Regions from separate parts of the Metabacillus herbersteinensis genome, predicted to be linked through region 2. Evidence: predicted binding sites of a transcription regulator. Region 2 holds the regulator's gene; each other region holds the start of a gene.
The links. Region 2 encodes LexA, which represses DNA repair genes until DNA is damaged. Its sites were predicted from a motif close to CGAACATATGTTCG; they were not measured.

Region 1: ACFFIX_RS20375 (YolD-like family protein) is a predicted target of LexA. The motif match lies at 4,457-4,470, and genes of this name have one in related genera.
Region 3: ACFFIX_RS08375 (Y-family DNA polymerase) is a predicted target of LexA. The motif match lies at 4,666-4,679, and genes of this name have one in related genera.

The regions. Positions count from the first base shown of each region.
Region 1 covers NZ_JBHLVO010000024.1:3,727-12,175, reverse strand. The annotation lists gene ACFFIX_RS20400 (helix-turn-helix domain-containing protein) at 1-474, opposite strand, end outside; gene ACFFIX_RS20395 (hypothetical protein) at 705-1,286, opposite strand; gene ACFFIX_RS20390 (hypothetical protein) at 1,363-2,571, opposite strand; gene ACFFIX_RS20385 (ATP-dependent DNA ligase) at 2,757-3,578, shown strand; gene ACFFIX_RS20380 (YhjD family protein) at 3,728-4,087, shown strand; gene ACFFIX_RS20375 (YolD-like family protein) at 4,084-4,416, opposite strand; gene ACFFIX_RS20370 (hypothetical protein) at 4,552-4,917, shown strand; gene xerS (tyrosine recombinase XerS) at 5,048-6,163, opposite strand; gene ACFFIX_RS20360 (hypothetical protein) at 6,244-6,795, opposite strand; gene ACFFIX_RS20355 (hypothetical protein) at 6,851-7,102, opposite strand; gene ACFFIX_RS20350 (hypothetical protein) at 7,185-8,449, opposite strand, start outside.
Region 2 covers NZ_JBHLVO010000004.1:277,175-285,623, forward strand. The annotation lists gene hflX (GTPase HflX) at 1-925, shown strand, start outside; gene ACFFIX_RS08215 (methionine gamma-lyase family protein) at 918-2,186, shown strand; gene ACFFIX_RS08220 (MerR family transcriptional regulator) at 2,309-2,713, shown strand; gene glnA (type I glutamate--ammonia ligase) at 2,767-4,101, shown strand; gene ACFFIX_RS08230 (cold-shock protein) at 4,348-4,548, shown strand; gene ACFFIX_RS08235 (magnesium transporter CorA family protein) at 4,997-6,421, opposite strand; gene lexA (transcriptional repressor LexA) at 6,570-7,193, opposite strand; gene yneA (cell division suppressor protein YneA) at 7,349-7,657, shown strand; gene ACFFIX_RS08250 (YneB family resolvase-like protein) at 7,663-8,334, shown strand; gene ACFFIX_RS08255 (DUF896 domain-containing protein) at 8,395-8,449, shown strand, end outside.
Region 3 covers NZ_JBHLVO010000005.1:4,273-12,721, reverse strand. The annotation lists gene ACFFIX_RS08395 (sensor histidine kinase) at 1-510, opposite strand, end outside; gene desA (Delta(5) desaturase DesA) at 558-1,577, opposite strand; gene ACFFIX_RS08385 (hypothetical protein) at 2,102-2,575, shown strand; gene ACFFIX_RS08380 (GDSL-type esterase/lipase family protein) at 2,637-3,362, opposite strand; gene ACFFIX_RS08375 (Y-family DNA polymerase) at 3,382-4,647, opposite strand; gene ACFFIX_RS08370 (YqzH family protein) at 4,781-4,978, shown strand; partial or broken gene ACFFIX_RS08365 (aldo/keto reductase) at 5,182-5,439, opposite strand; gene ACFFIX_RS08360 (TetR/AcrR family transcriptional regulator) at 5,388-5,981, shown strand; gene ACFFIX_RS08355 (bifunctional metallophosphatase/5'-nucleotidase) at 6,232-7,920, opposite strand; gene ACFFIX_RS08350 (DinB family protein) at 8,119-8,449, opposite strand, start outside.

The sequences.
Region 1 (8,449 bases), on a different contig from region 2:
GTCCCGCTGTGCTAAATCATATATTCTTTTACTTTGCTTTTTTGGTAACTTTACAGGAACAGAAGTGGGACTCCAGTTCTCACGAATTGCTTTTTTAATAAATCCGTCAGAATTTTTAACTTTTGTTGTGGACTGCTGCATTATAAGGAGTATCTCCAACGTTCGTTTGATTCCTATAACAGAAAGAACTGATAAAATATCATCGGTAGGAGAAGTAAGGGTAACAGCTTCGTATGCCAATTTAACTAACTCTGTTTCATCGACATCAGATTCCACTTCTGGTTGTTCAATTGTTCCGACAGGAACAACAACTTTGTTTAAATTTAATAAGTCACTTTCAGGAATTTTCCATCCTTCTTTATCGCTATTTCTAAATGAATTAGGTAATTTACCTGAACGAAGCCACCGTTTTATTGTTTCCTCGTGCTTTCCTAGGATTTCGGCTACCTCTTTTACTGAATATATTTTCGTCATTACAACACCCCTCATAAGAATGTATGTTTCAGGAATATACGTTCTTATTATAGTACAACATTATTATTGCTGTAAATAATTAACTATATTACATAGTTGTGGTAGTAAATGAGGTCATTTAGAGGTCTAATAAAAAAAAAGTACACCACTATATATAAGTGATGTACTTAATTTTTATTTTATGTCTGACATTAAAGACAAACACTTACTCTGTGTATAAATAGTTACAATCACTTGTCTTTAATTTTACAGAGTAAATCTTGTGCTTTTTTTATTACCACGATCTTAGCCTGTTTCCAAGAACCGAAAGCTCTATAATAGGTGGTGCTTGAGGGTAACTGGTTTTCCCTGGCATAGTCATTCCAACTAGACATACTAGCGCTCAGGAACGTTTCTGAGTGTTTTAGGGCTATTTTTAAAAGTTCTTCATTAGTAAGGTTGAATTTTTTCTTCTTATTAGAATACTCTAGAATCTCATCCCAATCCAAATGCTTTTTTAATGTTTTATAAGTGGGTAGTTTATGTTTATGGGCATATTCATCCCACTGTTTTCGATTCACTAAATTTTTCCCATGTGTTGTGAGTACATTATGAACTTCCTCAAATGAATACTTAGGAGCACCCTTTTTTGCAGTAAGAGCAAGCTTAGATTCATTTTTGGCTTCGTTCCAAGAGCCGAAATGAACAATGTATGTTTGAGAAGAGGGTAAACCTTGAACTTTTGCATATTCATTCCATGCTCTTTTACTTGTAAAGTATCGAGGGTGGGTTTGTGCAATTTCTATTAAAGATTCTTTAGTATATATTTTCAATAATTTTTCCTTCTTCCGAGCTTTTATTAGTAAGGTAAAACTACTTTTTAATCATTTGGTCATAAATAAACTTCTATCAATAGTATGAATGGTTTGCTTTTTTGTTATTTTCCCAAATATGATAAACTACACCTTCGTTCCCAGCATTATAGTCTGAAATTTCTTGAACATATCTATCGAATTTTTCAGCTGTATCTGCATCTGTAATTAGACGTTTTAAGCGCTCTTTTTGGTTAAAATATTGATCTTGAATATGTTCGACAAACGTACTGTATAAACTAGAAGTATGATAAGTTTCGATCGTTTCTTTTAGTTCTTCAATTAGTCTAGGATCAAGGAAATGTTCAAAAGTCTTGTGTGGCAAATCCTCTAAAATATTAGTGTAAGATGATCTTGAATCCAACTCACTAATCGAGTACCCCTTTTTAATTTCTAATTGGAACTCGAATGTCCATTTATTGTTAATTAATATCTGATTAACTTTACCCTTAATATCCATTTTTTCTCCATAAAAACATTTATTTGAATTATCCAATGGTGTAACAGGTCTGGGGAGTAAAATGAAAATCTCTCTATCAAATGAAACACCTAGCAAAAAGAAACTATCACCTGTAGTAGGTAATCTATTTAATCGATTATAGGCTTCAGTATAAGAGAGCGAATTATCTTCTTTATGATAAATGGGTTCGTCTCTTAACTGCTTATAGGCTTCCCAATCTTTTGAACTTAATTGATCTAATTCTAATTCACGACGATATTCTAAACGAATCCTTTCCTTCTCCACACCCGCATGAATTAAATAGTCTAAAACATTCTTATTTTTTTCTAATCGTTTTTTTTCAGTATACGCCTCGGGATCTCTTTTTTCCTCTTGTTTTTCTTGAGCAAATAGAATTAGCTTGCATAATCCATAAAAAGCAATAAAAGGCAAGAAGATTAGATAAAGAGAAGCTAAAATTACCTTCTGACCAATCTCATTTTGAGAGAAAGCCAATAAACCTACTACAATCCCTAACAAGACAAGTCCTACTATTACGAGCAGAATATAAAGTCCCACTGATGCCACAAAAATATGAAAGAAGGTCATTTCGGGTGCCGTTTCATGGATTAAACCAAGTTTATCAAGTAAAGCTACTATTCCCAAAAACTCAAAAATAGGTTGTAGGTTATCCCAGAACTTAATAGTTAGTATAGCTAGGACAATTCCGATCAATCCCCATAGTCCTGTTTGTTTACCTCTTGAATATTGCAACGCTGCATCAGCAAAATGTAGTATAGTATTCATTATTTTCACCGCCATTTTTCTTTATAAGTGCTTTATAAAGAAATTATACCATTAATTACACCGTTTGTCACTATCTTTTTTTGCTATTATGATGACGTGTCAGTTGACAATAGTGACAGACAACCATAAATAACCAGTAAATATTTTACAATCACAATGGTATAATGACATATGAGGTGATTGTTATTTTTGTATCTCCGATGTTACTAGACAAATATCCCGCTCCTGTGAACGATAAGAGTTGGATCACAGAATTAAAACTAGATGGAATTAGATTGTTACTATCAAAATTCGACAATAAAATAAAATTATATACACGACATAACAATGAAATAAGTTCAAGATTTCCAGAGTTAATAAACCTCGATATACCTAACGGAACCATACTGGACGGAGAATTAATTGTTGCAAATCCCTCTCCCGACTTTGATGCAGTTATGAGAAGGTTTCAATCAAATTATGACACAACACCAGTACAATTTGTTGTGTTCGATATTATTTATTACAAGGGAGAAAAGGTTACGAATATTCCTCTTATTGATAGAAAGGCTCTGGTAGAAGAAGCCGTTCCCTCTGATAATTATAATATCGTTCCATCAAAATGGATTTATGGGAACGCAGTAGAGTACTTTGAATTGACAAAACAAAATCAGTTAGAAGGTATTGTTCAAAAGAAGGCTACCTCCCCGTACTCCATTAATGCCCGCTCACCTAATTGGAGAAAAGTGATTGCTTATTCTTACTATGATTTTGTTTTAATAAGTGGGGTTCGCAAAGAAAAATTCGGTGTTTTACTCACTTCTAAAGAAGGTAAATCATTAGGGATTATGGAGTTTGCGCCACCAGAAGTTAGAAAAGAAATCTACCGAAATAGTAAATTACTCAAAATAGAGGAAAATAAAGACTTTGTTTTTCTAGATCCCCTGATGAAATGCAAAGTAAAATACCGAAACCTTACGAAAAACGGGAAACTTCGAATCCCATCATTTGTAGAGTGGGTATCATAAAGTAGAAAACATTAGAGTCTTGCATTAGTGCAGACTCTATTTTTAATTTGTGTATAATTATAGTGGGTGAAAAAAAGAACGACCAACTCCGATAAGTAGAGATGAATTAAATTATGCTGGTATCACTAATATTTGTAGGGAGGAAGCAGATGATATCAGAAGAAGAAAAGGACATAGCAACTGACTACATATTATTAGGCATCTTAATTGAACAAATAGAAGATGACCTCAAGACATTTCATGAAGCACCAGTTAAGCTCTACGAACCGTACAATAACTTACTTGAGAGTATTCTAAAAGAAGTTAGAAGGGACTTAACTATAACCAAAGCAAAAATGAAAGAACAGGGTATTAAGGTACTAAGCGGAATACCGATTAACGAGGACTTTATTGAATATAAATATTACGTAAGAGGTTACAATGCTCAGTTCCATTTTTTTAATGCTGCATTAAGGAATTATGTCACCAAGAAAATGGGAACATACTTAGGCATACCTGGTTCCTATTAGTTGAGTCTAATATCCACTATATCTTTAAGGTTCAAGTCTGTCCGAGAATCAAATTTATCTAATATGCGCAATGTGAGAAGAACAGGATCAGCATAATGGACAAATCCAATTAATAAATGGAAATTATAATCTTTATAATAAGTAAAGAGTAATTCTTTATTTTCACTCATGGCATATGAGACTAATTCGTTAAATTCATCTAATTTGTTTTCATCTAGATCGGGTTTTTTTTTATGTTCATTTATTTCTTTGTCCACTATAGATAATAGAGCTTTGTGTTCAGGTATAAGGAACGGTTGATACTTAATCAGTTTTCTATCTCTTAACATTTAAAACACCATCTTTCATAAGTAATAGCTCAACTATACAGGAACTCACGTTCGTAATTAAAGGAAAGCTTTATATTGTATTGATCGGATATTAACTAAAAAAATACTTCTATTAAATGAGAGAGGTAATATATTTTGAGAAGATTAGAAATTTCATTAAAAATAGAAACACTGGTTAAAGAGTGCATAGGATCCGTTGAAAAAAAGTGGTTACGTCCTGAAGGAGATCATAATAAATTAGGAGATTCAAATGCAACTCATTTAGGAGGAATTATTGAGGTAGAAGGAATTATGAATAATTGCGGTTTAGCAGCCTTTAGCTCAGCGTTATCACCCTATTATATAAACTGTAACGATGTAGTAAAAAGAGAGTGTATCAATAGCTTTCTAAATAAGTATTATTTTCTTACAAGCCTCGAAGACGATCATTATTGGATCGTAATTGAAGATGCTGCGAGTGATTTTGAGGAATTATTATATAAGTTGGATGTACGAAAATGAAAAAAGCGGTAACCTATTTATGGTTATCGCTCTAGGTGTTTAGTTACTTAAATTAGGTGTTTGAAACCTTAGAAAGCACCAAAGGAATTGTAACTATCTTCAATTTCCAGACTATACTAAAACCCCCATTTTATTTTTTCCTAGACTCTGTCATATTCTTCATAACTTTCTTATGTTCTTTACGATCTAGATTTGTATATAAGGCGGTTGTTTCAATAGAATTGTGTCCTAATTGATCTCGTAACAGAACAATATTGCCACTGCTATTCTTTAAATGTTCCCCAGCAAATGAATGACGAAGTTTATGAGGACTTAATGAACGTTGCCCTTTATTAAAAGCTTTAGAATATCGTTCCACTAGGTTCTGTATTGCACGAACGGAGATAGGTTTAACCGATCCCTGGTAGTTCGTCACAAAGACATAATAGTCTTGAGACTTAGCCTTGTACTTTGCATTCCTAACGCCTAAATAGGCTTCTAAATCCTCTAAGGAGTCTTTTAGAATCTCAACCGTATCTTCTTTACCCCCTTTTCTAACAACATCAATCTGACATTCATTAAAATCAATTGCATCTAGTGTTAAGCTGGCCAATTCACTAACCCTTAGTCCTGTCCCTAAGAATAAAGATAGAATAGCAATGTCGCGTTCCTTATTCTTGGTAAATCGTGATTTTTGCTTACCATCAATTTCCTGTTGATATATATTCTTTACAAAATGTAAAAAGTCAGTAATAGAGCTATCGTGTAGAATTTTCGAACTCATATTCTTGGAACGTCTGCTTGCAGATTCTGAGTTTCTAGCAATTTTTATTTTACTCATAACATTTCGATAAAAGTAGCATTCGCCTTCTTTATTTTCAGTTTCCGTAGTTAAATAGTTAAAGAGAGAGGTGAGAGCTGAAATATTTCGGTTAATAGCCTCATTAGATCTATTTTTTTTAACTCCTTTACGAACTTCAATCTTTTCTTCTCTCAAAAAATCTATGTAAAACTCAAGTTGATCTTTCCTTAATTTCTCTAAGAGAGAGTAGGGGATATCCTTAATAGTTTCGCAATCCGCTATACCTTCTTGAAGCAGGTATAAGAAGAACTTCTTATAGTCATGTAAATAGCCAAGAAGGGTAGAGGGGGAACGTTTTTTTCTTTTTTGTGCTTGAACATACTCGATTACATATTTAGGAAACTCATTAAGATGATTTTCTAATCTTTTTTCATGTTTCTGTTGTTCTAGTGATTGAGAAGCCATTCATTATTGTCTCCTGTCGTTTTTTTGTCGAATTTCACATTAAATATAATTTTAACGAACATTTGTTCTTTGTTTGATAATTATGTAATGATCGGTAAAGTGGTTTCCTCGACATCCTTTAAATACTGATCTGCAAGTTGTTTTAAGGTGTCGAATTCAATCATTATACCGTTGCGGGGTGAAACCTCCCGTAGCCATTTATCGTAATAGAAAACAGCTTCTTGAGCTTTTTGAAAAAAAGGGACATTTTTGTTGAATTTTTTTAACTCTCTATGAGAAAGGAACTTATTTCTAAAATCGATAATTTGATTCCAATATTCAAACCATTCTTCACTGGTCATACCAAGATGACATAATAAACCATCCCGAAAGTTATTTACTAGCTCCTCACTATTAATAGCATGTTTCCAATGCGTATCATTGGATTTAGCACCAAATACCATGCACCATAATGGTACTGCATAAGCCAGGTGACTAGTGGTTGTATAGGTCCAAAAAACATCGGAACCTTTTAGCTTTTTTGAATTTACGATAAGTATTTTATAGTAAGAGTAGTGGAGTGTGAAGTCACGTAATATAGGATATTGTTTACTTATCACAGATTCGTTAATTTCAATGTGTTGTTCTAGCAATACAAATCACCAACTTTAAATTTCGTGTAGGTTGAGGAGAGGATCGTATTTATAATTAAAAATTTACCTCATTAATCTCATAATCATCATCATGCTCTGTTTCCCCAGTAATACAAGTAAAACAACCGTTCCAACCAACTATAGCTTTACCAATAGACCATATTGGATTTCCACATTTCATACACGTTGTCCCATTTTCCTTATCCTTAACTGAACCTTTTAAAGCTTTTTTTATTTCATTTGTATTTACATCTTTGTTATTTTTTAGATAGCTTTTAATAAATTTTTCTATCGATATAGAAACCATGTATTCCCTAATAATCCATATTTAAGTATGATTTGATTTCTGCTTGTAAAAGAGCGGTTTAAACAATAGTCATGATTTAAGGTCATTTGTATCCAAAAATAGCGCCTGTAAATATTAGTTCAGAATCAAATTTTTGTATACTACCTTTTTTAGAATTACTTATATTATTCTTTAAGACTTCAATTAACGTATAGTAATTGTCTTCTATAGCAAGATATAAATCACCCAAACTATTAAAATCATTATTATTTAATCTAAAAATAAGCTCATTTATTGTAGATCTTATATAAAAGTGTAAGTGTTCAATTAATAAATTAATATCTCTTTCAGCTTTTGCAGAATGAACTAAATTATTTCTTACTCGATAAAGTCTTTGAATTTGCCATGTAACCGTATTATAGTGATTTGTCATTAAATCTTTTAATGTTTCACTGTTCATTAGTTCATTTGAAAGTTCAGCTGCTCGTTGTTTAAGTAGGGTATAGTCATTAAGTGAACTAAGAAAGTTAATAGATTCAGATTCATCAGTAAGCATTTCGAAAACATCATTTAGAGAATTAAAATCTTCAGTTTTTATCTGTTTACCTTTTATAATCGGTTTAACCCCAGCGCGATAACAATCATAAAGAAAATTTTTGAACAAATTTTGAACATACCTACTGCACATTATTGAAGGGATAATTTTTTTAATATGTTCAATATTAGACCCATGATGCCCGGTAACTAAAAGGGATTCAACAGAACTCCATAAATTAGAATAGATTGTTTCAAGGGAAATAGCTTTTATCGATAGGTCATACTGTCTGAAAAAATTTATTAATCTCCTGTTATCTCGGGGTAAAATTTTGTCTTGATTTAGAAGATTTATTATAGATTGAATATCATCATTATCCGTTTCAACTTCTAAATCAGTACCTTGTTCTAAAGTATAATCAACGATTTTATCTTCATTTGGAAACACTACAAGTGCATTATCAAAATTCTCCAATTCGATATTAAAATAAGATAGTACTGACTGTCTTATAGCAAGCTGGTATCTACATTTTTCTACCGCTGAGTGGATGTCTTCATAATATGCTTCAGTATTTTCAACTATGTAAAAAGCATCCTCTTGAATATGTGAATTTATACTAACAAATGTTCTAAGTATTTCTTCACCATTTACTACTCTTAAATCTGAAGCCTTTAATTTACTTAAATAGTCTGATTGGTTTCTACTCAGTTTAAAATAACAATGAAAAATACCAGTGTTTGATGTAGTAGAGCTTATAAACTTTTCCCATTTTTCTTCAAATGTTAGATACTTATAAGTATTAGACAAAAAATACAATTTTATTAAACGTGAAA
Region 2 (8,449 bases):
ATCTAAAGAAGGAAAGCTTCAAGTGGAGCTCGCTCAGCTCCAATATTTACTTCCGCGCTTAACCGGACAAGGTATCTCACTTTCACGCCAAGGTGGAGGAATTGGAACTAGAGGACCAGGTGAAACTCAATTAGAGACAGATCGACGCCATATACATAAACGTATTCATGAAGTTAAACAGCAGTTAGCAACAGTTGTTAATCACCGTAATCGCTACAGACAGCGACGAAAAAAGAATCAAACATTCCAAATGGCATTAGTGGGCTACACAAATGCAGGTAAATCAACTCTTTTTAACCGTTTAACAGAAGCAATGAGTTTTGAAGAAGACTTACTATTTGCAACTTTAGATCCAATGACGCGCAAAATGGTGCTTCCATCGAGTTACCAAGCACTTTTAACAGATACAGTTGGTTTTATTCAAGATTTACCTACTACACTAATTGCTGCTTTTCGTTCTACACTTGAGGAAGTGAAAGAGGCTAGTCTTATTCTCCACATCGTCGACAGCTCCAATGAAGATTATGCAAATCATGAAAAAACGGTTTATAAGCTGTTAGATGAGTTGGAGGTTAACGAAATACCAGTCCTGACTGTATATAACAAAAGAGATAATATTACAAGTTCCTTTGTACCATCTCCTAAGGGTGACTCTCTTTTAATTAGTGCATTTAATGACGAAGATCTAGAAGCTTTACTGAAAAAGATTGAAGCGATAGCAATGGGGGTAATGGACAGCTACACGGTCAACATTCCGCCTTGTGAAGGAAAACTTTTGGCACAATTAAAATCAGAAACAATGATTCAAAAATTAAGTTTTCATGAAGAAAAAGAATATTATGAAGTGAATGGGTTTGTATTGCCATCACATTCTATAAGTGGACAACTAGAGAAATATAGCAAAGAGGGATTGGAAAATGTTTAATTCTTTAAAGCACGGTGAAACTTTATTACCGATTGTAGAAGAGGTAGAAGTGCAAATCACGGGAATACATGCAGAAATAGATCGGAAAATTGAAGAAAATCAATTTCGAGTGTTACAAAGTTATCAAAGTCACAGAGTGAGCGATTCTCATTTTATTCCGACTACGGGATACGGTTATGATGATCGTGGACGCGATACATTAGAACAAATTTATGCTGATGTGTTCGGAGGAGAAACTGGCTTAGTAAGGACACAAATTATTTCTGGTACACATGCGATTTCAATCGCATTATTCGGTGTGCTAAGACCAGGGGAAGAGCTAGTCTACATAACAGGGAAACCTTATGATACCCTTGAAGAGATAGTCGGTATTAGAGGGAGTGGTGTCGGTTCTCTAAAAGAATTCGGAATCGGATACAAGACTATTGATCTTTTGGAGAATGGTTCTGTTGACTTTGAGGACGTAAAATTAGCTATTTCAGAGAAAACAAAAGTGATTGGCATTCAACGTTCAAAAGGATATGCTACGCGTCCGTCCTTTACAATTTCTGAAATTAAAGAAATGATTGAGTTTGTAAAGTCTGTGAAAGAAGATGTAATTGTCTTCGTTGATAACTGTTATGGGGAATTTGTTGAATCATTAGAGCCGTGTCATGTAGGAGCAGACTTGATGGCAGGCTCGCTAATTAAAAATCCCGGTGGTGGACTTGCGAAAACTGGTGGTTACATCGTAGGAAAGAAAAATCTAGTGGAAGCCTGCTCCTTCCGCATGACATCCCCTGGAATTGGTTCAGAAGCGGGAGCCTCACTATATAGTCTACAGGAAATGTATCAAGGTTTTTTCCTAGCTCCACACGTTGTAGGTCAAGCGCTAAAAGGAGCTGTATTTACTGCTTCCATCCTTGAAAAACTAGGAATGAATACGAATCCTAGCTGGGATAGTACGAGAACAGACTTAATTCAATCTGTTCAATTTGATAATCCTACAAGTATGATTGCATTCTGTCAGGCCATCCAATTTGCTTCACCTATTAACTCTCATGTCACTCCTTATCCAAGTTACATGCCTGGATATGAGGATGATGTCATAATGGCTGCAGGAACGTTTATTCAAGGTGCAAGTATTGAATTAACAGCTGATGGACCAATTAGAGCTCCCTATGTTGCGTATGTTCAAGGTGGACTAACGTATTCACATGTGAAAATAGCAATTTGTTTAGCAATAGATCATCTGTTATCAAAAGGCTTGATTAAGATATAGAAAGATGTGGACAAACCTTTCAATTTAATTTTATTAAAACAATGTTATATTTTCTAACATGTATTGACACATAATGTTACATTGAATATAATAAGAGTATGTTAAACAAAGGAGGGAATAACATGAGTGACAATATTCGACGCTCAATGCCCTTATTTCCTATGGGGATTGTCATGCAGCTTACTGAACTCTCTGCTAGACAAATCCGCTATTACGAAGAAAATGAGCTCGTGTTCCCTGCAAGAACTGAAGGAAATAGAAGACTTTTTTCGTTTAATGATGTGGATATACTTTTAGAAATTAGAAGCTTTATTGAACAAGGTGTCAATTTAGCCGGAATAAAGCAAATATTCGCACGAAAAGAAGCATCAGCAACCTATCCAAATCCTGAGCAACCTAAAAAGGTTGAAAAGCCCGATTTAACTGATGGTGAGCTGAGGAAACTACTTAAATCTGAGCTAATTCAGGCTGGTAAATTTCAAAAGCCAACATTAAGGCAAGGAGATATGTCTAGGTTTTTCCACTAATTGTTAGCAATACTTTTAAAAAATATAATCATTTTCTGGAGGAGATTTTACAAATGGCAAAGTACACACGAGAAGACATTCTTAGTTTAGTTAAAGAAAATAACGTAAAGTATATTCGTTTACAGTTCACGGATATCTTAGGAACAATTAAGAACGTTGAAATACCTGTTAGTCAACTTGGAAAAGCTCTTGATAACAAAATGATGTTTGACGGATCTTCAATTGAAGGATTTGTACGAATTGAAGAGTCTGATATGTACTTATTTCCCGATATTGATACCTTTGTAATTTTCCCATGGACTGCAGAAAAAGGAATGGTAGCTCGTTTTATTTGTGACATCTACAACCCAGATGGAACTCCATTTGAAGGGGATCCTCGTAACAACTTACGACGTCTTTTAAGTGAGATGGAGGAACTAGGGTTTACAGATTTTAACCTTGGACCAGAACCTGAATTCTTCTTGTTTAAATTAGATCAAAACGGCGAGCCTACGTTAGAGTTAAATGACAAAGGTGGATATTTTGACTTAGCTCCAACAGACTTAGGTGAAAACTGCCGACGTGATATCGTTTTAGAATTAGAAGAAATGGGCTTTGAGGTTGAAGCTTCTCACCATGAGGTAGCTCCAGGGCAACACGAAATTGATTTTAAATATGCTGGCGCAATGAGAGCATGTGATGATATTCAAACGTTTAAATTAGTAGTAAAAACAATTGCTCGTAAACATGGATTACACGCGACGTTCATGCCAAAACCTTTGTTCGGTGTTAATGGATCTGGTATGCACATGAACCTTTCATTATTCCGTAATGGTGAAAATGCATTTTATGACACAAACAGTAATTTAGAATTAAGTGAAACAGCTAGACAATTCATCGCGGGTATTATTAAGCACGCACCGAATTTCACAGCTGTAACTAACCCAACTGTTAATTCATACAAACGTCTTGTTCCAGGTTATGAGGCTCCATGTTACGTAGCTTGGTCAGCTCAAAATAGAAGTCCACTCATTCGTATCCCTGCATCTCGTGGAATCAGCACACGTGTAGAAGTTCGAAGTGTAGACCCAGCAGCAAATCCTTACCTAGCTATGGCGGTTCTTCTCGCAGCAGGACTAGACGGCATTAAAAATCAATTAGAAGCTCCAAAGCCAATTGACCGAAATATCTATGTAATGTCTAAAGAAGAGCGTGTAGAGAGTGGAATCGTCGACTTACCATCAACACTGGCTCATGCACTAGATAACTTAAAAACGGATCAAGTAATCGTAAACGCATTGGGTGAACATTTATTTGAACACTTTATTGAAGCAAAAGAAATAGAATGGGATATGTTCCGTACTCAAGTTCACCCATGGGAAAGAGAGCAGTATTTATCAACTTTTTAAGGCTTGATTTAAAAGCCTATACCTGAAAAACCTCTTAAATTGTGGTGGGAAGTAAAATTCCCCACCACTTTTTTTAATTTATTTACTGAAATAATTTGCTTATTTTTAGAATATCTGTTATGTTTAATAAGAATTATTTTTGTTAGGTATGTGAGGAAAGAACAAGTGTTTAAACTTTTCGCCTTTGATATCTGTAGAGCAAGGATAGTAATAAATCGTGGTTTTAACCACACAGGAGGAAATACTATGCAACAAGGTACAGTAAAATGGTTTAACGCAGAAAAAGGATTCGGCTTTATCGAAATCGAAGGAGGAGAAGATGTATTCGTACATTTCTCAGCTATCCAAGGCGAAGGCTTTAAATCTTTAGACGAAGGTCAAAAAGTAACTTTTGACACTGAGCAAGGACAACGTGGACTTCAAGCAGTTAACGTTAACAAAGCTTAATTAAACAAAAGGAAAAGGACTCAATTCTGAGTCCTTTTTTTACTGTCAGAATTTATATAATTCTAAGACACAGTAAGCGTTTCGGAAGTCCAGCTCCAGCGCCTAGCCCTGACGCACAGGACATGCTAGTGCAGTCATGGCGATTGACGTCGCGCTTTTGACTGCCTATCAGGGTCATTAAGTCAATTCTAAATTGAAGGCAAAGAACGCCGCCTACCCTTGAATCGCCTTATGCTATGTCTAAGGCTGACCAAGGCGTTTGCGCTTTTTTTACTTTCTTTTCCGATTTAGTCGATGTAATAAGAGCCTTATTTGTTACTTAGAGTGACCCTTGACAAAATAAAAAATCCCCACTAAAGATCGAGTAGGGAGATAATTATAGTACAGGTAAAAAATGGTTGAACTCATCATAAAACAAATTCCGATGATTTCCTTATTGAAACTGGAACTAATTATTTTTTTTCTCTTTAAAGTAATACTCTTTCGCCATTTTATAAAGTGCAATTAATCCTAAAAGGAAACCAACTGTAATACCGCTGATCGCAATGAATAGAGAAATGTATTCAAATACAGAGTACTGTAGTAACTTACTCCAATCGATATTTCCCTTCCAATCTTCAACCACTAAATTCATTCCGTAAATACCTGATATCACTGTGTAAATCGTTAAGATAAGTAACAACTGGTTTTTTCGCTTATCAATGAGCCTCTCTTGATTTTGATATAACCTATTTAATGTATTTTTAACTTCATCAAAAAGAGGTTCAATTTTAAACGTTTGCTTTAAACAATTGGAAATTTCTTGACCTTCTGTTCTGCTACTTATTTCAAAGAAAATAAACTTTGCTGAAAAATTTGTAATCGATCGAATTAAGTCTTCGATTTTTTGCTCTTTCCGATCGATGTCAAGTTTTGAATAATCATAAGAGAGCTTGAGTAAAACAATTTTATAAAATAAATGTAAAAGTAAATTGTAATAGTGAGGTCCATACATATTATTTAGCAACTGTTTAGAGTTCTTTTCATCTTTTGACACACAAGTGAATGTGTGATCACTTGTCACGTAATATGTATTAGGGGCCCAGCGATCATATGAATGATTTTTTATATGCTCACTAATATAATCTGGATTACTAGCAGAAATGTATTCATTTCCGCTGTCATCATAAGAATTTAGATGAGAAACCTTAAATAATTGGTATTCATCAATCGTAGTAGAATTCGGCTGTAATAAATACCCTGACACGAACATACGTTCATCGACGAAGTAAGGAAGACTTCCGTTGGTTGTATTTCGCTCATCGTCGTTTAAATAAGGAATGATACCAGGGCAAAGCTCATCTAATATGAATTTCTTCATTTCACTAAACGTTTTTTCATTATAAGTAAGAATTGTCCCTTTTTGATCAGTTATTTTAGGCGCTAATACTCGAAAGTGATTCATAAAATCTAAGGCAACAAGATATGGAATGTTAGCTGGTAGTTCAGTACGGACTGTAATCAAGCCAATGTTAAAAGGACAAATTATCAAATCAATAGAAAGGATAGAAAATGGAATCGTATGTACGGGCGTGATTAATGTACACTGATTAGATATCATTTTAGAAAATCTATTTAGAGAAAATGCATGAAATGAGTCTTGAAAAAGTATATTTTCAATATACGGAAGGAAATAATGCTCATTATCGCTATGTGGAACATTTGTTCTTGTTCCGTAAAATTCTGACTCATGGTCACTATTTTTCAACGAAAAGAACTTAAATCCCTCTTTTTCTAAATTAAATGATAGTTCTTCATGATTGAACCCTATTAATGAAATAGGAAAAACAAACTGACAAACACCTCTTATTAAAGTAGATTGATTATCTTCCATAGTTTTCCCTCTTTTTAGAAAATAGTTATTAAGAGTTATACCCGTTAGTCATGCATTCAAACTTAGAAAGCATTTTTTTCTAGAAAGGGTGAGTGACTAAGAAAAAATTTATACAAAAAAAGCTTGCCATGTGAATGACAAGCAACTATTAATGTATAGAACGATAAACGCCGACAACTTTCCCTAAGATTGAAACATTACGAAGAATTATTGGCTCCATTGTTGAGTTTTCAGGTTGTAGTCGAATAAAATCGCGCTCTTTAAAGAATCTTTTTACTGTCGCTTCATCATCTTCTGTCATTGCAACAACTATATCCCCATTATTTGCAGTCTGTTGCTGCCTTACAATAACCATGTCTCCATCTAATATACCAGCTTCAATCATACTTTCTCCCATGATTTCAAGCATAAAGATTTGTTCATCGGCACTTGCAAAGCTTTCAGGAAGAGGAAAATATTCCTCCACGTTTTCAATTGCAGTAATAGGTAAACCAGCTGTTACCTTTCCGATTATAGGTACGTTTATAACCTTGCTTTTTGGAATATGACTCAATTGATCGTCTTCTAGAATCTCAATTGCTCTTGGTTTAGTAGGGTCGCGGCGAATAAGTCCTTTACTTTCAAGTCTAGCAAGGTGACCATGAACAGTAGAGCTAGAAGCAAGGCCGACCGCTTCCCCTATTTCACGAACGGAAGGTGGATATCCTTTTTTCTGAACCTCATCTTTAATGAAGTTTAATATATCTTGCTGTCTTTTTGATAGTTTTATCATTTGCACACCTCGGTTTCAAGTAATTTATGTAGATTATAGCATGATTTTCCTCAATATACAAACATAAGTTCGAATAAAACAGTTGACTAGAACAATCGTTCGTATTATACTGATCTTATAAGTTACGAACAAACATTCTGTATGAGGTGAAATTAATGAAAAGAGAATCATTGTCTTATATACTATCATTTTTTGTAGTAATCATAGTATTTGCATTTGCGATTACATATACCGGGAAGGAAGACACACTTGAAAACTTTCATCAAGTTGAAATTGAAGAGGGGGAGAGTTTGTGGAGCATCGCAGAAAAATATGAAGAGCATGCTTCAATCCCTAAACAAGAATTTGTAAAATGGATCCAAGATAAAAATAATTTAGCCACTTCAGTTATTAAACCAGGTGAAGTTGTGTTCGTTCCAATTGATAAAAAACAGTTTTTTAATAACTTAGCGAGCGATGAATAAGCATCATGAGTAATAAAAAATTAACAGCTGTTATATATTGTCGAGTTAGCACAAAAAAAGAATCTCAGGAGACTTCCTTAGAGAGACAGAAAGAAGAACTCTTAAAGCTGGCCCAAGATTATAACCTTTCGATTGCTGATATTATTTCTGAGCAAGCAAGCGGATACGAGATAGAGCGCGAAGGGATCTTTCAATTGTTAGATATAATCAAAGAGAAAACGGTAGACTTTGTTCTAGTTCAAGATGAAACTAGGCTAGGCAGAGGTAATGCGCGTGTAGCAATTATTCACTTCATACTCAAAGAAAATGTTAAGATCTATACGATTACCCACCAGGGAAAAATGGAGCTTTCAGAGGCCGATTCAATGGTTTTAGAAATTGTTAGTATAGTAGAAGAATATCAACGAAAAATACATAATATGAAAATTAAAAGAGGAATGAGACGTGCTGTCGAAAAGGGATACAAACCACATAAAAATATTCAAAATCAGCATTTAGGAACTGGAAAAGAACGGATAGAGGTTCCAATTTCTGAGATTATTCGATTAAGGCAAAACAAATTAACTTTTTCAGAAATAGCTGCAACTCTTCGTGGCTTTGGCTATCATGTATCAAAAGCAACCGTTCATAGAAGGTACAAAGAATACAGACTATCAAACGAAGACGAAACGGAATAGTTGTATTTTTAAAGTGATTTTAGTAACATGGCAATGTATTAAGGAAAGGAGTACCATCATATGTTGCCTAAAGAAAAGTTTGATCGTATAAATGAGTTATCTCGTAAATCAAAAG
Region 3 (8,449 bases), on a different contig from region 2:
GAGCTCCGATATCTTTTTGTTCGCGTCTTCTAATTTTTCCTCCAACTGTCCACGCTCTTTTTTGTTATGAATATTGAATGGGAGAAGGATGACACTGATGCAGGTAATGATTATAAAAGGTAGTTGCTCTAAGAACATTTCATCGTGCAGAATGATGCTAAAGTTTATCGACGCCATTGTGCTTACTAAGTGGATGATATATAAAGTTAAAAAAGCAAATCGGTCGCTTATATTTCCGATATAGTAAGCAATATAAAAAGCAAAATAGATATAGCTAAACAGGTACATTGATGTAAAAGAAATGCTAATTAAAATACATGTCCATAGGTACACCGGCCAGCCTTTAGAAGTAAACGCAAAACGAAATGTGATAAAAAATAAGACGGTCAAAACAATCCCAACTACAATCTCAATCGTAGAAGAAGATTGGAAGATAAAATAAAACGGCAAAATACTTAGAACAGCCCATATATAAGGGGAAATTCCATTGCTTATATATTTTTTAAACATATTGAAATCCCCTTTTTACTGTAAGCTATTTTTATAGATCCTCGTGGTTAATTGACACTATTACTTCTCATTTTAGCCAAATTCTTAATTTCTGTATATCCTACGAACTTTCTGTTTTGTTCATCCCATAGACGAAACTTTAGTGATTGCAAGCTTGTTGCTAACGTAATCGTTGGTATGTTTTGTAATGGTAGAGTATTGACATGTGCCTCTTCAAGTTTATAGTTCGGCACCCTTGGGCTTAAATGGTGAACATGATGGTAACCAATATTTCCTGTCATCCATTGGAGAAATTTAGGGAGCTTGTAAAATGAACTTCCCTCTACTGCTGCTTTCACGTAATCCCATTGTGCAGTTTCTTCAAAATAAGAATCCTCAAAGGTATGCTGCACGTAAAAAAGCCAGATGCCAACAGATCCTGCAATTAAAAAGATTGGAGCTTGTACTAAAACAAAAGCTTCCCATCCAATTGTCCAGCAAAGCAGACCTATCAAAGCAAAGATTGAGATGTTTGTAATATAAGTGTTGATGCGTTCTTTTGACTTAGCACCTTTTTTATTGAATCGATTTTTAATAAGGAATACATAAATTGGACCTAAACCAAACATAACGAACGGATTTCGGTATAGTCGATAGGCTATTCTACGCGATAAAGATTCTGCTAAATATTCATCCACCGTAAGCATCCAAATATCACCTGTTCCACGCTTGTCTAAATTACTGCTTGTTGCGTGGTGAATGGAATGGTCATGCTGCCATTGGCTATAAGGGAAAAAGGTAAGTACCCCTGTGACTGTTCCGACAATTTTATTTGCAAGTCGATTTTTAAAGAAAGAGTGATGACAACAATCATGAAAGATAATGAAAGTTCGTGTCATAAATCCAGCTGCTACTACAGCAATTGCTAACGTCAGAAAAAAAGAAATAGACAGACTCTGATAGGCAAGGAACCATAACAAAATAAAGGGTATGACCGTGTTTATGAGTTGCCATACACTGTCTTTTGTATTTGATTTTTCATAAGGGGCTACTTGTTTTTTTAAGTTTTTTTGTAGTTGTTTTGTCATTTCAGTAATTCCCTTCTTTGATTGGTAATTTAAATGATAAAGGGTTTTCATCATTTTGTGCAGTCATATGTGTCATGTCCAAAACATGATAAATGTCATATAGGACAAAAGGATCATTAAGTTAAGTTCATCTTAGCAACTTTAATAAAAATTCCCTGTTTAATTATTAATGTCGAGAACTCCCTCGAATTATTACATCAATTATAAAAAAAGCGCAAGCGCCTTGTTCAGCCCCGACAAGCATAAGGCGATTCTAAATAGAAGGCGTTCTTTGCCTTCAATTTAGAATTGACTTATGACCTCGAGGGGCTAGGCGCTGGAGCTGGATTCAGAAATGCAAACTGAATCCTAGAATTATATAAATTCTGATATTAGTACAAAAATAGATGTATTTTTCTTTATAAATAAACAAATAACAAACAATAGTATATCTTTTAAAAGAGACTCCTGGTTTTCAAATCCTCGCATAAATAACTAGTCATTTAAGATTAATAATAAATAAAAGATCTGAATGGAGGAGTTTTATGAAACAACCAGATTTCGCTTTAACTCAGGGATGGTGGTATCCCGCTATTCTCGGTTCGGTATTATTGTTATTTATGATTTTCATGCCTAAAAGGTTAAGTTGGAGGGAAATTTATATTACTTTTAGCCTTATTGGATATATCGTTTGGACAGTTGATATGACATTAGCGGCGCCCTTAGACATATTTGATATTGGACACCCAAAAAAAGAAGGATTACCAGAAATTTTGCTGTTTAGTGTCATACCCTCATGTTTATCAGTAATCTACTTAAACTACTATTCACAAGAGAAGAAATGGTTCTATGTCGTCCTATTTGTTGTTGTATCCCTTATTTTAGAGTGGGTAACAGTTAAAGTCGGATTAATGGAATTAAAGCTTTGGAAAACATGGTGGTCAACACCTGTTCACTTCGTTGCTTATGCTTATTTCTTACCATGGCATTTAAAATTCATTAGGAGAAATCAGGCTTAAACAAAAAAATAACCTATTCAGCAATGTGAATAAGTTATTTTTAAATACCCTGTGTTTATCCTCAATCAATTCCCTTATACCCCAATTGCAAGAGAGTATAAGCGATTTCTTCATATCCACGATTGTTTGGATGAATTCGATCTCTAGATAATAATTCATCTTCTCTTCCTTTGAAAATGGAATAAATGTTAGCCACTCTGATCAAGGAACCATCGTCAAAGCTATTTAGATGTCGATTAAATAAACGAACCCATTTATCTGAAAGTGGTAGTTCGGGGAGTGGATTATAAAGATTTAGAATTCGAATCATGTATGGCTCTCCACAGTCTTTTTTCAATTCTTTTACAATTGTGATGATGTTGCCTACATTTTCTCGGCATTCTTTTAATGACTCTTGTAGGTCGGCATCTGATCCCGTGTCTGCAAATACTTTACTTGCACTGATGAGGTCGTTTCCGCCGGCCGATAATGTGATGATATTGGCATGTTTAATTTTTTCGTGAAGACACGGATTTTCAACAATCTTAAGTACCTCTCCCGTTTCAATTCCAGATCTTGCATATACATCTACAAATACACGTGCATTTAGTTCAGCCTCTGTTAATCTCGCGTAATTAGATACAAATCCTGGTGCTAAGAAAGACGCCCCCACCCCTACTGTTAGGGAATCTCCTAAAGCCATATATTTTAAGAACTGATGTTGCTTCTTTTCTCTCATGTACACACCTCGACCTAGAATAAATTCCATATACAGTATTCTAGGAATTGGCTTTGGTAGCTTGTTCACCTACAATAGTTTTAAAATGCTACGCTTTATGACCTCCAACAAGCTTGGCACGATGTGTAGCAGTTCCTGCATTTGTATAGGAAACGGCTCTGAGGACGGCGTCTGATCCATATTTGCTACGGATGGAGTCCATCACATATCCGAGTGTACGCTGTTTAAATCGATTTTCTTGAAATAAATCAAGCTGCATTTCACAGTCTTCTTCAATATTTGATAAGGTTACCGATATTTTACGCACTGTTTTGTTCGTGTAAAACTGCCTAAAAAGCTGAAGACAGGTTTCGTAAAGGTCCATGGTAATGTTTGTTGGTTGAGCAATCGTTTTTGCGCGATGAAAACCTCCGCCAAATTCATCCTTGCTGTAGCCAATTCCGAGACTAATTGTGCGCCCCACCTTGTGATGCTGACGCGCTCTCCTTGCCACTTCTTCACAAATTTCTAAAATAACATGCTTCACTTCTTCAGGATCGGGGTAGTCGCGAAGCAGAATCTGACTTTTCCCAAAGCTAATCTGTCCCTCCATAATCGGCGCACCGATTTCTGATAAATCAACTCCCCACGCGTGGTAATAGAGTTGATTGCCCATAATGCCAAACTTTTTTTCTAGCAACTCCAATGGGTAGTTGGCAAGATGTCCTACATTAAAAATCCCCATACGATTTAACGTTTTTTCCACTCTACTACCAATTCCCCACATCTCACTCAGTGGTTCAAGCTTCCAAAGCTTTTCTTGTACGTCGTCATAGGTCCATTCTGCGATCCCTACTTTTTTTGCATCCGTATCAAGACAGATTTTTGCAAGCAGCATATTAGGCCCAATTCCAATTGCACTCGGAAGCTGAAATTCCCGTTCCATATCGTTTCTAATTTTCTGTGCAATGGTTCGTGCGTCTCCCCATATATGTTCAACCCCGTCGACCTCGATGAAGCTTTCGTCAACACTGTACGTGTGGATGGATTCCTTTGGAACGTAGCGATGAAACAGTTTTGTTAGCTCAGTCGACATTCGAATGTACATCGCCATCCTCGGATTAACGAGTCGAATACGAGGATCATTAGGAATTTCAAACATTCGTGAGCCAGTTTTAATACCAAATTCTTTTTTTAACCGCGGTGAAGCTGCAAGCACAATGCTGCCCTTTCGCTCTGTATCACCAACGACCGCTAGATAGCAGGTAAGTGGATCAAGTCCAAGCATGACAGCGGCACAGCTAGCGTAAAAGCTCTTCATATCAATACAAAGAATCTTCCGCTTTTGAAATTGATTGTAATCCACACTAATCATGTCTCCCTTCCTAAAATAAGAATATATGTTCGCAATAACAGTATATCGATAATCGTAAGGGAATATACGTTCGATTTCAATGGTAGTTTTTTCTGTGGTGCCTGATATAATAATGTTGTGAGGTGAACTGTCCGTGGAGGAAAAATTTCTTTATAAAATGATTCAGCAGTGCTTTTATCAGTATGAGCGCGATTTGGCTATAGATCCGCTAACAGATGAAGAGTATGTACGGATCTTGGCTGCTGTAAAAGACCAAAAAGATGAAGGTTCTGAGTGGTATGAGGTGGTCGAAGATGTTGTGTATGGGTATGTAACTAATCAGGAGGAATAAACGAAAGAGCAAGTCTCACATCCCGTCGCGATGTTGAGACAAGGCAGCAAAAATGCAGCCATCCTTTAAATCCTATTCGTTGACGCTCGAGTTCTATATGGGGTGGAGGGCACAGTATAGAAAAAGCCGATCTTCCTACTTAGAAAATCGGCTGTACTTCTGTTATAAATTTTAAAACTATATCAAGTTGTCGTCGCACTAAATTATTTAAAACCAACTATTGGGTGTGGTACATATGGCTCTTCCAGGAACGCAATTTCTTCAGGTGTTAACGTAATTGAAAGAGCAGATACCGCATCTTCGAGATGAGAAATTTTCGTAGCACCGATAATGGGAGCTGTTACCGGTTCCTTCTGTAGCACCCAAGCAAGCGCGATTTGAACGCGCGGAACCCCACGCTTTTTTGCGATTGAAGCAACTCGCTCCACGACTAATCGATCAGTATTTGCAGTTGCATCGTACTAAAGTGGATCGAAGAATAGGCAAATTTCAAGAAGCGATAAAAAAAGCTGTGATTGAATTGATGACTGAAAAAAAATTTGATGACATTACGATACAGGATATTTCCGACAGGGCTAATGTTAGCCGCGGAACCATCTATCTTCATTATTTGGATAAATTTGATCTGCTGGATAAACTCATTGAAGAACATATCAACGAACTACGGGAATTGTGCGAATCGGCATCTGAAATGGATTTTATAGATGCGAATTTGATCTGGTTCGAATACCTTGAAAGTCATTATTTATTCTTCACGACGATGTTAGCGAGTAAAGGAGCCCCGTCTTTTCGTAGCCAGTTCCATCAGTTTCTCATTGAAGAGTTCAAGGATGAAGTCGATATAACAAAAGGAAAAAATCGCGGATTAAATGAGGATGTTGTTCTTCAATTTATTGTTACGTCTTACGTAGGGATAGTGGAATGGTGGTTCAAGAATGAAAGGCCTTATTCACCTCAAGTCATGGCAGAACAAGTAGGGATATTGTTAGAGAGGAACCTTTAGTTTATCTCCTATGAAAAAGCTACCACTATCTAGTGAGGAAGAAAGAGGATAATTAGAACCATTGATGTTCCCATAGTTCTCACATCGAAGGAAAGATAATTGACATAAATTCATGCTGGGCGCACAACAAAAAGACCAACCCAAAAAACTATCGGGATGGTCTTTTTCACCAAAATATAGGTTGTGTTTTTCAGTGCCCTCGATCAATCCGAGGTCATCTACTAGTTGCATGATAGGTATTAAAATAAAATTATGGTCTCGTAACATCAACGATTCGTTTTTCAATTTGAGGGTTAACATTTACTAACTTAGCCACATAGTCTCGCAGATTTTCCCAGTCGGAAAATCCTAGGTCTGTGACTCGACCTTCTTCATAGGCTTTTCTGAATACAGTGAACCCATCTCCACCTTTTGCGGTGAATGCATTAGTTGCCACAACGTACTCTTTTTGCAGATCTAATGGAGTAAATACACCCTCTGATGTCTCAACATCCATTGAAACGACTCGATTTCCAGCTGGCTTTGTGCTATCGTACGTGAATTTCAAACCAGATACGTGAAGGAAACCGCCGCTTTCTTTAGGAGCCTGGCTGACGCTATGCTCGAGCGCAGACTTAATTTCTGTACCGGACAGTTTTATTGACGCAAGAGTGTTCCCAAACGGAAGTGTCGTCAAAACATCTCCAAACGTGATCTCCCCTTGATCAATTGGGGCACGTATTCCGCCACCGTTTTGGAAGGCTATAAGCGTATTCTCATTGAATATCTTTGCCTTATCCAGCATCCCATCGGTGATGAGGTTTCCTAACTCTGTTTCACTGTTTCTTACACTTGGTCCAACATCATTCGTACGTGGGTTCATTAGTGCTTTTTCAGCAATGCCGCCAGTTGGCTTGTTTTTTAATTCTTCTATTTTACTAGAATACTTTTTAAGTAACTCGGCTGCTTCTGGATCTTCTCTTTTCGCGGATATATTAATCAGTTGACCTGCTTGTCCGATCACTTGCCCTTTTTTGTTGAATTCAACATCAAGTGTTCCTAAGAATTCACTATATTGATAGGCTTGAACGATAACTGTAGGATCTTTTGCTTTACCTCTTTCGTCAGTAGAAACAACGACAGCGTTATTGAGCTGCGTATGGCTGTGGCCGCCAACAATAACATCGATCCCTTCTACGTGTTTTGCTAGTTCAAGATCATTATCATATGCTGGATTATCATCAAACCCTAGGTGAGTAATCGCAACGATCTTATTAATGCCTCGATGCTCCAAAGCTTTTACCGCTTCTTCTGCCTCTTTAATATAATTTTCAAACACAATACCTTCAGGGCTTGATATTTCAGCTGTTTCTTCGGTTGTAAGACCGATAAATCCTACTTTCTCACCGTTTACTTTTTTTACAACACCTGAATAGATGTTGCTATCTTTTGCATTGTTTTTTGTCTTGTCATGAAACAATCCTTTTAGGTGATCATCATTAGAAAAGTCAATATTCGTACTAACAAATGGAAAATTTGCGTTTTTTACAAAATTGGCTAACGCTTCATGGCCTTCAGGACTGGATCCGAGGTCGAACTCGTGATTTCCAAATGTCATAAGGTCATAACCAACCAAATTCATAAACTCAAGATCAGCTTGTCCCTTAAATTCATTAAAAAAGAGAGTTCCAGAGAACACATCACCAGCATCCAGTAACAATGCGTTTGGTTTTTCCTGACGTACTTCTTTAATAGCCGTAACTCGTTTTGCCACGTTATCTAAACGTGCATGTGTATCGTTGGTATGCATGAGTGACAGGTTAAATGTTGCATCTTTTGGACCAGTTTTTTTGGCATCTTCATTAGGCGCAGCAAAAGAAGGCATTGCAAATTGGGAAGAGATCAGCCCAACAGCAAGTGAGGAAGCTAGTAATCTTTTAAACTTTCGATTTAAAGACATAACATCACGATCCTTTCAATTTGACCATACTTATTTAATATAGCACAACGACATCTTAATAATATTTTAATAAATTCCCAGGATACTTTAAAATAACATGCACCTTTAGCGCAATAAGAAATAGGAGTTGCTAATTACAACTCCATTGTTTATCTCTCGCGCCTTATTCTTGCATAAACACAAAACGTTATCATTTATTTAATAGAGAAAAAACACATAATCCGTAGGTACACCTCGTTCACCTTGTTGACGCAGCATCGCTGTCACATTTCCGCGATGGTAGGTTCCATGATTCACTACATGGTGAATCAGATCGGCAAGTATGAACTCACTACGACCATATTGAGGGTGCTCAGTAATGATGATTCGTTCTGGATCTTGCTGCTCTGCAAGAAAGCTGTAAAATTCCTTTGATAGAGCATCATAGAACACTTCTAGTTCATCTACCGACGCCCCTGATGCTTCTGACTTTCGACGCTCAACTTCTCTAACAGTATCATGGAAGCTGCTTCCTTTCATCGTCTCCAAC